One region of the Arthrobacter sp. zg-Y750 genome, then DNA from elsewhere that is predicted to be linked to it. Evidence: riboswitches for the same ligand, from Rfam matches in the RefSeq annotation. Region 1 holds a riboswitch; each other region holds the start of a gene.
What was found. A riboswitch is a leader RNA that binds a small molecule or an ion and turns the genes downstream of it on or off. The one in region 1 is predicted to bind S-adenosylmethionine.

Region 2: it holds a riboswitch for S-adenosylmethionine, as region 1 does, so the genes downstream of both, LOC57_RS02290 (hypothetical protein) here and LOC57_RS05605 (cobalamin-independent methionine synthase II family protein) in region 1, are expected to answer to the same signal.
Region 3: it holds a riboswitch for S-adenosylmethionine, as region 1 does, so the genes downstream of both, LOC57_RS14805 (bifunctional o-acetylhomoserine/o-acetylserine sulfhydrylase) here and LOC57_RS05605 (cobalamin-independent methionine synthase II family protein) in region 1, are expected to answer to the same signal.

What each region holds. Positions count from the first base shown of each region.
Region 1 is NZ_JAJJOC010000008.1:27,722-30,963, forward strand. Features, by position in the region: gene LOC57_RS05600 (hypothetical protein) at 1-202, opposite strand, end outside; gene LOC57_RS05605 (cobalamin-independent methionine synthase II family protein) at 280-1,485, opposite strand; SAM riboswitch class IV at 1,505-1,630, opposite strand; gene LOC57_RS05610 (peptide MFS transporter) at 1,753-3,156, opposite strand.
Region 2 is NZ_JAJJOC010000004.1:11,034-14,275, reverse strand. Features, by position in the region: gene LOC57_RS02300 (CPBP family intramembrane glutamic endopeptidase) at 1-700, shown strand, start outside; gene LOC57_RS02295 (VOC family protein) at 811-1,245, opposite strand; gene LOC57_RS02290 (hypothetical protein) at 1,311-1,745, opposite strand; SAM riboswitch class IV at 1,761-1,893, opposite strand; gene LOC57_RS02285 (CU044_5270 family protein) at 2,261-3,242, opposite strand, start outside.
Region 3 is NZ_JAJJOC010000022.1:160,917-164,158, forward strand. Features, by position in the region: gene metX (homoserine O-acetyltransferase MetX) at 1-640, opposite strand, end outside; gene LOC57_RS14805 (bifunctional o-acetylhomoserine/o-acetylserine sulfhydrylase) at 648-1,964, opposite strand; SAM riboswitch class IV at 2,054-2,170, opposite strand; gene LOC57_RS14810 (VOC family protein) at 2,332-2,982, shown strand; gene LOC57_RS14815 (endonuclease domain-containing protein) at 3,133-3,242, shown strand, end outside.

The DNA.
Region 1 (3,242 bases):
CGTTGTGCTTGGCCTTGAAATTCTCGTTGTCGGAGTTCAGGCCCTGCGCAAGGTTGGAGTGGACCTCCGTGCGCGGGTCGGAGTGGTCCTGGCTGCCGCTGCCGTCGGGAACTTCCGCGGAGGTGGACATCAGGTTTTCCACCGCGTTCTCAATCGGATTCGCGGACTCGTTCTTAGGGTCGCCGGCTTTCGGATCAGTCATCATCAGCTCCTTGAAGGTAATTCATCAGTAGCCTTACGAATCCCACTCTAGGGCACACCAAGCCTGCCCGCACCGGGTCACCATAGACGGCTGCTGGCCAGCCGCGCACCTTCGCCGAGGGCTTCGAGCTTGGCCGCCGCGATCTGCGGGTGCACGCGGCCGCCCAGCCCGCAGTCCGTAGACGCAATCACGTTTTCGCGGCCGACCAGCCGGGCGAAGCGCTCAATCCGGTCCGCCACCAACTCCGGATGCTCCACTACGTTCGTTGCATGGGAGACGACGCCGGGAATGATCACCTTGCCGTCCGGCAGCTTGGTGTCTTCCCAGACCCGCCATTCGTGCTCGTGCCGTACGTTGCCGGCTTCGAAGCTGTAACCGCCGGCGTTGATCTTCAGCAGGGTGTCCGCCAGGTGCCGGAACTCGATGTCCGTCGTGTGCGGTCCGTGCCAGGAGCCCCAGCACAGGTGGAAGCGGATCTGCTCCTCGGGAAGGCCGCGCAGTGCGTAATTCAGGGCCTCAACCCGGATTTCGGTGAAGCGCAGGTAGTCCTCGACGGACGGCTCGGGATTGATCTGGTCCCAGTTCTCCGCAATGGACGGATCGTCGATCTGCACAATCAGGCCGGCGTCGATAATCGCCTTGTATTCCTCCCGCATCGCGTCCGCGCAGGCGTAGATGAACTCCTCCTCGGTGGCGTAGTACTCGTTGGCGATGCGTGAACAGGAACCGGGGGAAAGCGAGGCGAGGAAACCTTCCTCCAGCCCCGCCGCCGCCAGCCCTGACTTGAGGTTGCGGATGTCGCCGGCAACGGCGTCGTACCCGGTGTATTCCACCTTGCCGGTGACCTTCGGGAAGACCTTCTGGGCGCCGGTGGTGATGCTCGACGACGGGTCGGTGTAGGCCTCGCGGAAGCGCCCCCGGTCGCGGCGGTCACCGAAGCTGGTGAGGACCGGTTTTCCCGGCTCGGAACGGACGGGCTCCATCTCCCAGATGCCGGTCTCCGCCACGGTCAGGCCGCTGAGCCGGGCAAAGGAATAGGACCACCAGGCCCCGTAGTCCACCTCGGCGGACATTGAATGCCCGTACTCGCCGTCGTTGGGGATGTCGATGCCGGCCCGCTGCTGGCGCAGCACCAGGTCGGCGACGGCGTCGCTGAGCAGTTCGGCATAGCCCCCGGTGTCGGAGGGGTCCGCGTCCCGAGCCGCGTTGGCCGCGAGGAGTTCGGGGGTGCGGGGCAGGGAACCGGCATGGGTGGCCAGGATACGGTCGGTGCTTTTGCGCATGGAAATAATCCTTGGGATTCACGTGCTCTTGCCTGCACCGGATGCCTGGAAAAGGCGGTGCAGGCCGCTTCGTCATCCGAACCACCCGCGAAGCATGGGGTTGGTGCACGGCCAAGTCGGAGCTTGGCGGCCGTGTCTCCTGAAGCTGGTGCCCATCCTAACCACGACGCCGGGCGCAGGCCAAGCATGTGACGGCAGGCAAAAAGAACGGCGGCCCCGGGGTTGCCCGGTGCCGCCGTCCTGGTGGAACTGAAACTGTTGTGCCGGTTAGCGCACGCCGCTCATCAGCTTCTTGATGGCCGGGGTCGCCGCTGCCAGGGCGATGCCCAGGACAATGGCGGTTCCGCCGCTGAACAGGAAGTAGCTGACCTCGGTTTCGGGGTCGTAGAACTGTGCCAGCCAGCCGGCCAGCGTGGTGCCCAGGGAGACCGAAAGGAAGAACAGCGCCACCATCTGGGTCCGGAAAATTTCCGGCGCCAGCTTGGTTGCCACGGACAGGCCGATCGGGGAGATAAACAGCTCAGCGAAGGTGAACAGCAGCAGGATGCCGACAATTGCCAGCAGCGGGGTGCTGTTGGGGCCGCCGCCGGAGAACGGGATGAAGGCCAGGAAGGCCAGGCCCATTACGGCAAGTCCCAGGGAGAACTTCAGCGGCGAGGACGGCTGCCGGTCGCCCAGCTTGGTCCAGACCGCGGCGAAGACGGCCGCGAAGATGATGATGAAGATCGGGTTGATGGACTGCACCCAGGCCGCCGGCATGGTGAAGCCGAAGATGGACCGGTCCAGCGAGGTGTCCGCGTACAGCGCCACCACGGTGAACTGCTGCTGGAACAGGGCCCAGAAAGCGGCGCTGGCGATGAACAGCGGCATGAAGGAGTACACGCGGCGGCGTTCGACGGCGCCCACCTTCGGGCTGCGCAGGATGATCACGAAGTATGCGATCGAGGCAAGGATGGCCACGGTCGCCATGACCACTGCGAGGTTCTCCGCCTTGAGCAGGCCGAAGACCACGGCCAGGGCAACGATGACCACAACGCCGGCGGCAACGCCGCCCATGGTGGCGTACTTGCGGCGCGGCAGCGGGTTGGTCACCTGGTGGGCAGCCTCGGGCAGGTACTTGCGGGTCAGGCCGTACTGGACGAGGCCGATGGCCATGCCAATGGCAGCCAGGCCGAAGCCGTAGTGGAAGCCGAGCTTCACCTGGAGCAGGCCGGTGAGGAGGGGGCCGACCAGGGCGCCGAGGTTGATGCCCATGTAGAAGAGGGAGAAACCAGCGTCGCGCCGTTCATCCTTTTCGTCGTACAGGGTCCCCACCAGCGAAGTGGCGTTGGCTTTGACGCCGCCGGAACCCAGGGCAATCAGGATCAGGCCGGCGGCCAGCCCCACTGCGCCCGGGAGCACGGCCAGCGAAATGTGGCCGAGCACAACAATCGCGGCGGAGTAGAAGAGCACGCGTTCGGATCCGAGGACCCGGTCCGCAAGCCACGCACCAATGATGGTGGACAGGTACACACCACCGCCGTATGCGCCCACCAGTGAGGTGGCGATGGCTTTATCGATGCCAAGGCCGCCCTCGGTGACGCTGTAGTACATGTAGTACAGCAGGATGCCCTGCATGCCGTAGAACGAGAAGCGTTCCCACAACTCGACACTGAAAAGATTGGCCAACATCCGGGGATGGCCGAAGAAGGTTTTACGCGCTTCTTGGACGCCTGGGTTACTGGGGGTATGGCTCACGGATTAATGGTCCCACTCCC
Region 2 (3,242 bases), on a different contig from region 1:
GGCGTACCGCTTCACCCGCAGTGATGCCGTGGCGGCGGGCTACTACGTCCTGTTCCTGCTGTTGCTCAGCTTTGTGCCGATCGACATTCCGGGCCTGTCCGCGCTGATCCCGGATCCGCTGGTGGCCGCATATGTGATCAACCTGGCCTTCTACGCGGTGGGCGGCGTCCTGGCCCTCATCGCAGCCCGGGCCTATGTGGCACGGGAAGCAAGGATCCTCGCTACCCGGCCGGTCCTTTCAGCGGCGCTGATTCCGATCGGCGTGATCCTGACCATCATCGCTTCCATGGTGGGCCTGATCATCACCGGCGAGGCGGAGACCGCCGTGAACCAGGAGGCCGTGCAGGGCCTTGTGACCGAGATGTCGCCCTGGCTTGTGGTGCCCCTGGTGGTGGTGCTGGCGCCGTTCGTCGAGGAGTACATTTTCCGCCACCTGCTGATCGGCAAGCTCAGCCGCTACTGGAACACCTGGGCCTGCTGCATCCTGTCGGTCCTGTTGTTCGCCTCCATCCACATTGTGGGCAAGGAGTCGCTGTCCCTGCCGGTACTGATGCCCTATCTGGCCACCGGCGCCGTGCTGGTGGGCATGTACGTGTGGGCCGGGAACAACTTCATGCTGTCCTACGGGGTGCATGCCGCGAAGAACCTGCTTAGCGTGGTGATCATCTACGCTGTGCCGCCGGAGCTGCTGCAGCAGTAGGGTCTCACGGCTGTTTTAGAGGATCCGCGGACGCCCTCTGTACAGCTGATGCGGGTATTGGCCCTTCCAAGCCGCATCAGCTGTACAGAAGCTGGAAGAGCAGGTGCGCGTCAGCTGATGCAGAACTCGTTGCCCTCGGGATCGGCCATCGTGTACCAGGAGTGCGGGCCCTGACTGGCCTCGTACAGGAAGGATGCACCTCGACCTTCCAATGCGGCCCGGGCTTCGTCCTTGTCCCTGCCCTCCAGCCGCACATCCAGGTGGATTCGATCCTTGACGGTCTTGGGCTCGGGGACGGGCTGGAACAGGATGCGCAGCCGGTCCTCCTGTCCCACCTGATCGGCAGGGCAGATAGCTGCGCCGTCACGCCAGACCCGGACACCGTTGTGCTCAATCACGTCCTCGGGTTTTGCGAAGCCCTGGTCCAGCAAGGACGAGATGAAGCCCTGGTCCGTGGGCTCCAACGTCCAGCCCAAGGTTTCCGCCCACCAATCGGCCTGAGCGTGGGCATCGGTGCAGTCTACGCAGATCTGTATGTTCGTCATGGCCCAGAGCCTAGGAGGGCAGCGCCACCGTCGGCACTGAATTGCGGCCAGCTACCGTCCGCAAGCTAGGAGCCGGGCTTCTCGAGCCGCTCACTTTCGGGTGCCCGGACCGGAGAGCCGTTGCATGGCAGTACCCGCTCCGGCCGGGCCAAGTAGAAAAAAGAGCTCCGGGCTTCGGAGCCAAACCCGCCGGGCACCATCAGCGTGGAATACCGCTGGCACCACTGGGGCGTGTCGACGGCGGCTTCCAACGCGGTTGCGACCGCACCGACATTGTGGAACCACATCAACTGCTGCTGCCCGTCGATAACCAGGTAGATGAGGTCCAGCTGCGGATCCGCGGTGACGTCGACGTCGGCCCAGTGCTCCCAGCCCTGAAGCCGGCGGCCGTGGATCCAATGGATGTTGTGGCCCGGAGCGAAACCGGTGCAGTTGCTCGGGGAGGAACTGCTGAAGTCGGGGTTGTTGAAGCCGGAGTTGCTGACACTGGAAATGCTCACAGTGGGTTCCTTTTCAGGTTGTCCTTGCCTGCAGCGGATGAAGCAGGCCGCTTCGTCATCCGAACCACCCGCCGAACAGTGGGGTTGGTGTGGGGCCAGTCGGAGCTTTTATGCCCGGCGAACCGGGCGAAGGCCACATCTCGTGAAGCTGAAAACTACTGTAGCGGAGGGCGCCGACATTTCGACAGGAGTGCGGGTTTCCGGGTCCGTTTCCGGGGCGCCGGGCGGGTCGGGCGCCGGGCGGGTCGGGCGCCGGGCGGGTCGGGCGCCGGGCGGGCCGGAACGGCGGCAACGAAAACTTCCGCTCGCAGAGCTCGCGAAAGTTATTAAAGCCGCCTAACCCGGCCCGTCCGGTGCCCTGGTGCCGCACCGCGCCTAACCCGGCCCGTCCGGTGCCCTGGTGCCGCACCGCGCCTAACCCGGCCCGTCCGGTGCCCTGGTGCCGCACCGCGCCTAACCCGGCCCGTCCGGTGACCCCGTGTCCCGCCCCGAAAGGCGGCGGAAAGGAGGGACGGCTACGGGGCGGAATCCACCACGGAGGTTCTAACCGAAGTCCATGCCTGAACGGTGCCGGCAGGAGCGTTGGGGAAGTCCTGCAGCAGTACGTCCTGTTCGCCGATGACCAGGCCTGAGTCAGGATCGATGATGATGTCGGTCCGCGACGTTCCTCCTGGGTGGGGGATTCCGATGGCGATGCCTGTCCTGCCGTCCACTGTTGCCTGCTTGTCGCTCATGACCACGCCGGGGATCAGTGCAGCGGCCCGATACATGGTTGCGCGCAGGTCGGCGGGGACGGCCCCGGTGCGCAGGCCGTCAGCGATCGTCACGAAGGCCTCCGTTTCCGGCGTTTTGCCGGCTCCCTCGGTGCGCTCGTAAATGAGGTCCAGCAGTTCCCGGGGATCCCGGGGCAGGCTTCCGGCTTCGTCAAGGGAGGTGCCGATGATGACCATCGGCGCTTGTCCGTAGAAGGTACCTCCCGGGCCGCGCTGGATTCCGACCGTCGGGTTCGGCTCCCCGCCCTTCGGCGGCAGCTGGGCGATCTCGGCGGCCGCCGCTTTGGCGGCGTCGGACGAGGACTCGAGGGGAATCCGCTCTCCGCGGTCCCAGATCCATTCACCGTTCCTGTCTGCCGGTATGTAGAGCTGATCGCTGACGGTTTCCTGCCAGGAAAGGTCGCTGCCGTCAGCCATCTGCTTGCCGCCCCAGGTCAGCTCGGTTGTGTCGATTTTCAGGTACTGGCCGGGGCCCACCACGGGATCGGAGGTGCGGATAGTGGCGTCGGCTGCGGCGTTCAGGACTTCTGCCGCCTCAGCGGTGGCGCCGGGACTGGCGGGCCGGACGACGTCGGCCACCACTATGCCTCCCACCAGCAGAGCCGCAGCGGCGGATGCAAGCAAGAGACGGCATCGGGCGCGGGGCGGCGTGGTCCTCGGGCCTCCGGCGCGGCGGGCGTTTAGCGGAGGAACAGTGTGCAGGCGGGAGGGCGAGGTGCTTTGC
Region 3 (3,242 bases), on a different contig from region 1:
CGTTGTAGTAGTCCCCGCCGTTGAACGCCGGGTCCAGCCGGATCGCGGCCAGCTGCGCCTGGGCAAAAGCGATCTGCTCCGCGGTGCTGGCCGCCGTCGCCGCAATGACGGCGCAGCGTTTCACCCGCCCGGGTTCGGTAACCGCCCATTCCAAGGCCCGTGCTCCCCCGAGCGAACCGCCCAGCACGGTGTGCCAGGCCCGGATCCCGAGCAGGTCGGCCAGCCGTGCCTCGGCGCGCACCGAGTCGCGGACGGTGACAAACGGGAACCGGGATCCCCAGGGCAGTCCCTGCGGATCCGGGGACGAGGGACCGGTGGAACCGTAGCAACCGCCCAGCATGTTCGCCGCCACCACATAGAACCGGTTGGTGTCCACGGTTTTGCCCGGCCCCACCAGGTCATCCCACCAGCCCGGTTCATCCGTATCGCCCCGAGCCACATGGGTGCTGCCGGTCAGCGCATGGGCAATAAACACTGCGTTGCCGGCGTCGGCGTCGAGCCGTCCCCACGTTTCGTAACCGAGGACGACGTCGGGCAGGTAACCGCCCGTTTCCAGGTCGAGTCCGCCAATGGAGGCGAACTGCAGCACCCCGTCCCGGTCGGTGACGGGGTGCTGCAGAGCGGGGTGCCGGATCGCCACGGAAGGCTCAGGCTCCCTTGGCGGCCCGGAAGCCGGCATCGAGGTCCGCCAGGATGTCATCGATGTGTTCAATGCCCACGGACAGCCGCACCAGCCCCGGGCTGACCCCGGCGGCCAGCTGCGCCTCGGCACCGAGCTGGCTGTGTGTGGTCGACGCCGGGTGGATGACCAGCGAGCGCACGTCCCCCACGTTGGCCACGTGGGAATGCAGTTCCAGTCCGTCGACAAACCGCTTCCCGGCGTCCACCCCGCCGTCGATCTCAAAGGACACAATCGCGCCGGTGCCGCGTGGACCATACTTGCGTCCGCGCTCAAACCAGGGACTGGATTCCAGACCCGCGTACGCCACCGAGACGACGTCGTCGTGCCCCTCGAGCCAGTTGGCGACGGCGACTGCGTTGGCGACGTGCCGCTCCACCCGCAGGCTCAGGGTTTCCAGTCCCTGCGCAATGAGGAACGCGTTGAACGGGGACACCGCCGAACCGAGGTCGCGCAGCAGCTGCACCCGGGCCTTGAGGATATAGGCCAGGTTGGCGCCCAGCGCACCGTTCACGCCCAGGTCCCGGGCATAGACCAGGCCGTTGTAGCTCTCATCGGGGGTGTTGAAGCCGGGGAACTTCTCCGGGTCGGCGGCGAAGTCGAAGTTGCCCGAATCCACGATCACCCCGGCAATGGAAGTCCCGTGCCCGCCCAGATACTTGGTGGCCGAATGCACCACAATGTCCGCACCCCACTCAATCGGCCGGATCAGGTACGGCGTGGCGAGGGTGTTGTCCACAATCAGGGGAACGCCGGCGTCGTGCGCGACGGCGCTGATGCCCTCCAGGTCCAGCACGTCCTGCCGCGGGTTGGAGACCACCTCGCCGAAGAACGCCTTGGTGTTGGGCTGCACCGCTGCCCGCCACTGCTGAAGGTCATCCGGGTCCTGCACAAACGTGGTGTCGATCCCGAACTTCTTCAACGTGTGCCGAAGCAGGTTGTAGGTGCCGCCGTACAGGCTGGGACTGGCCACGATGTGGTCACCGGCATGGGCTACGTTGAGCAGCGCAAAGGTTTCCGCTGCCTGCCCCGAGGCCAGCAGCAGCGCGCCGACGCCGCCCTCCAGGGAAGCGATCCGGTTTTCCACCGCTTCCTGGGTCGGGTTGCCGATCCGGGTATAGATGGGTTCCAGTTCGGCCAGCGCGAACCGGTTCGCGGCGGCCTCAGCGCTGGGAAACACAAAGGACGACGTCTGATAGATCGGCAGGGCACGCGCACCGGTGACGGCGTCGGGCTCCTGGCCTACGTGGATCTGGCGGGTTTCAAAAGACCAATCTGCACTCATGATGCTCCCTCATACCAGGGGCCGCACAACGCCGTCGTTCCGGTTTTGGGTACACGAACGTGCACACCGGAATTCCGGTAGGGCTGCGGGGCCCGCGCTTGCCGGACGCCCTCTTGGCGTACGGCCAGGTCTTCACCCGGGGCACCCCACCGCGGTTGGAGGGTTGCCGGCCAGCAAGCCGGGGCTATCTGCTGGCACTCATGACCTGCACCTATGAAAACCGATAGCCGGGCCCAGCGCAACCTTCATGACTTTGCGTGAAACCCGGTGGCGCCCCGATCCGCCGTTTCGCTTCCGCCGGCACTGAAATTGGCGGTAAGGAGGTCCTAAGTCGAGACGGTGGTCACAACGTGCCACAATGAGCCGCATGCGCTTGGATCATGTTTCTTACGCCTGTGAATCTGACGGTCTTTTGGCCACCACCGAGAGGATTGCTGCTGCCCTCGGCGCCGACTTCGTTAAGGGTGGCGTCCACCCCCGATTCGGTACCCGCAATATGATCCTCCCCCTGGCCAACAACCAGTACGTCGAGGTTGTGGAGGTGCTCAACCACCCGGCATCGGACAAGGCCCCCTTCGGCCAGGCCGTGCGCCAGCGCTCCGAATCCGGCGGCGGCTGGATGGGCTGGTGTGTTGCGGTGGATGACCTCTCACCCTTCGAAGAGCGGCTGGGCCGTTCCTCCGTGCCGGGCAACCGGAAGTTTCCGGACGGCCAGGAGCTGACCTGGCAGCAGATCGGCATCAACGGCCTGATTGCCGATCCGCAGGTGCCCTACCTGCTGCGCTGGGATGACGGGACCGAGGCACTGCACCCGTCCAACGCCATTCCCGGCATGCCCGGCTCCGTGAAGCTGAGCTCGCTGACCATTGCCGGTTCCGCCGCCCGGGTCAGTGACTGGCTGGGCACCCGTGTCGAGGAGCCGCTGGACGGCCTGGGAGTCACCTGGATCGCTCCGGCCGGCACACCGGGCGTTATGTCGGTAACCTTCGACACCAGCAAGGGTCCCGTCGAGATCTAGGGTCGGGTTTTCCTGCCGGGTTGGGTTTCTGCTGCCGGTTGGAAGCGGCAGCAGCAACCCAAACCGGTCGATTCCTCTAACCTGCCAAACTTTCCACAGTGCGCAACGGCACGCTCGCCGGAAAACCGTGCACGCCGTATGCCTGTATCCATGGATCAGGAACTTCTCTTTGCGGCCGACACCGCGAACGCCCTGGCTAAACCACTGGCGCTGCGCTGCGCCGCAGGCGAATTGGTGCGGATACGGCGGGGTGTCTACGT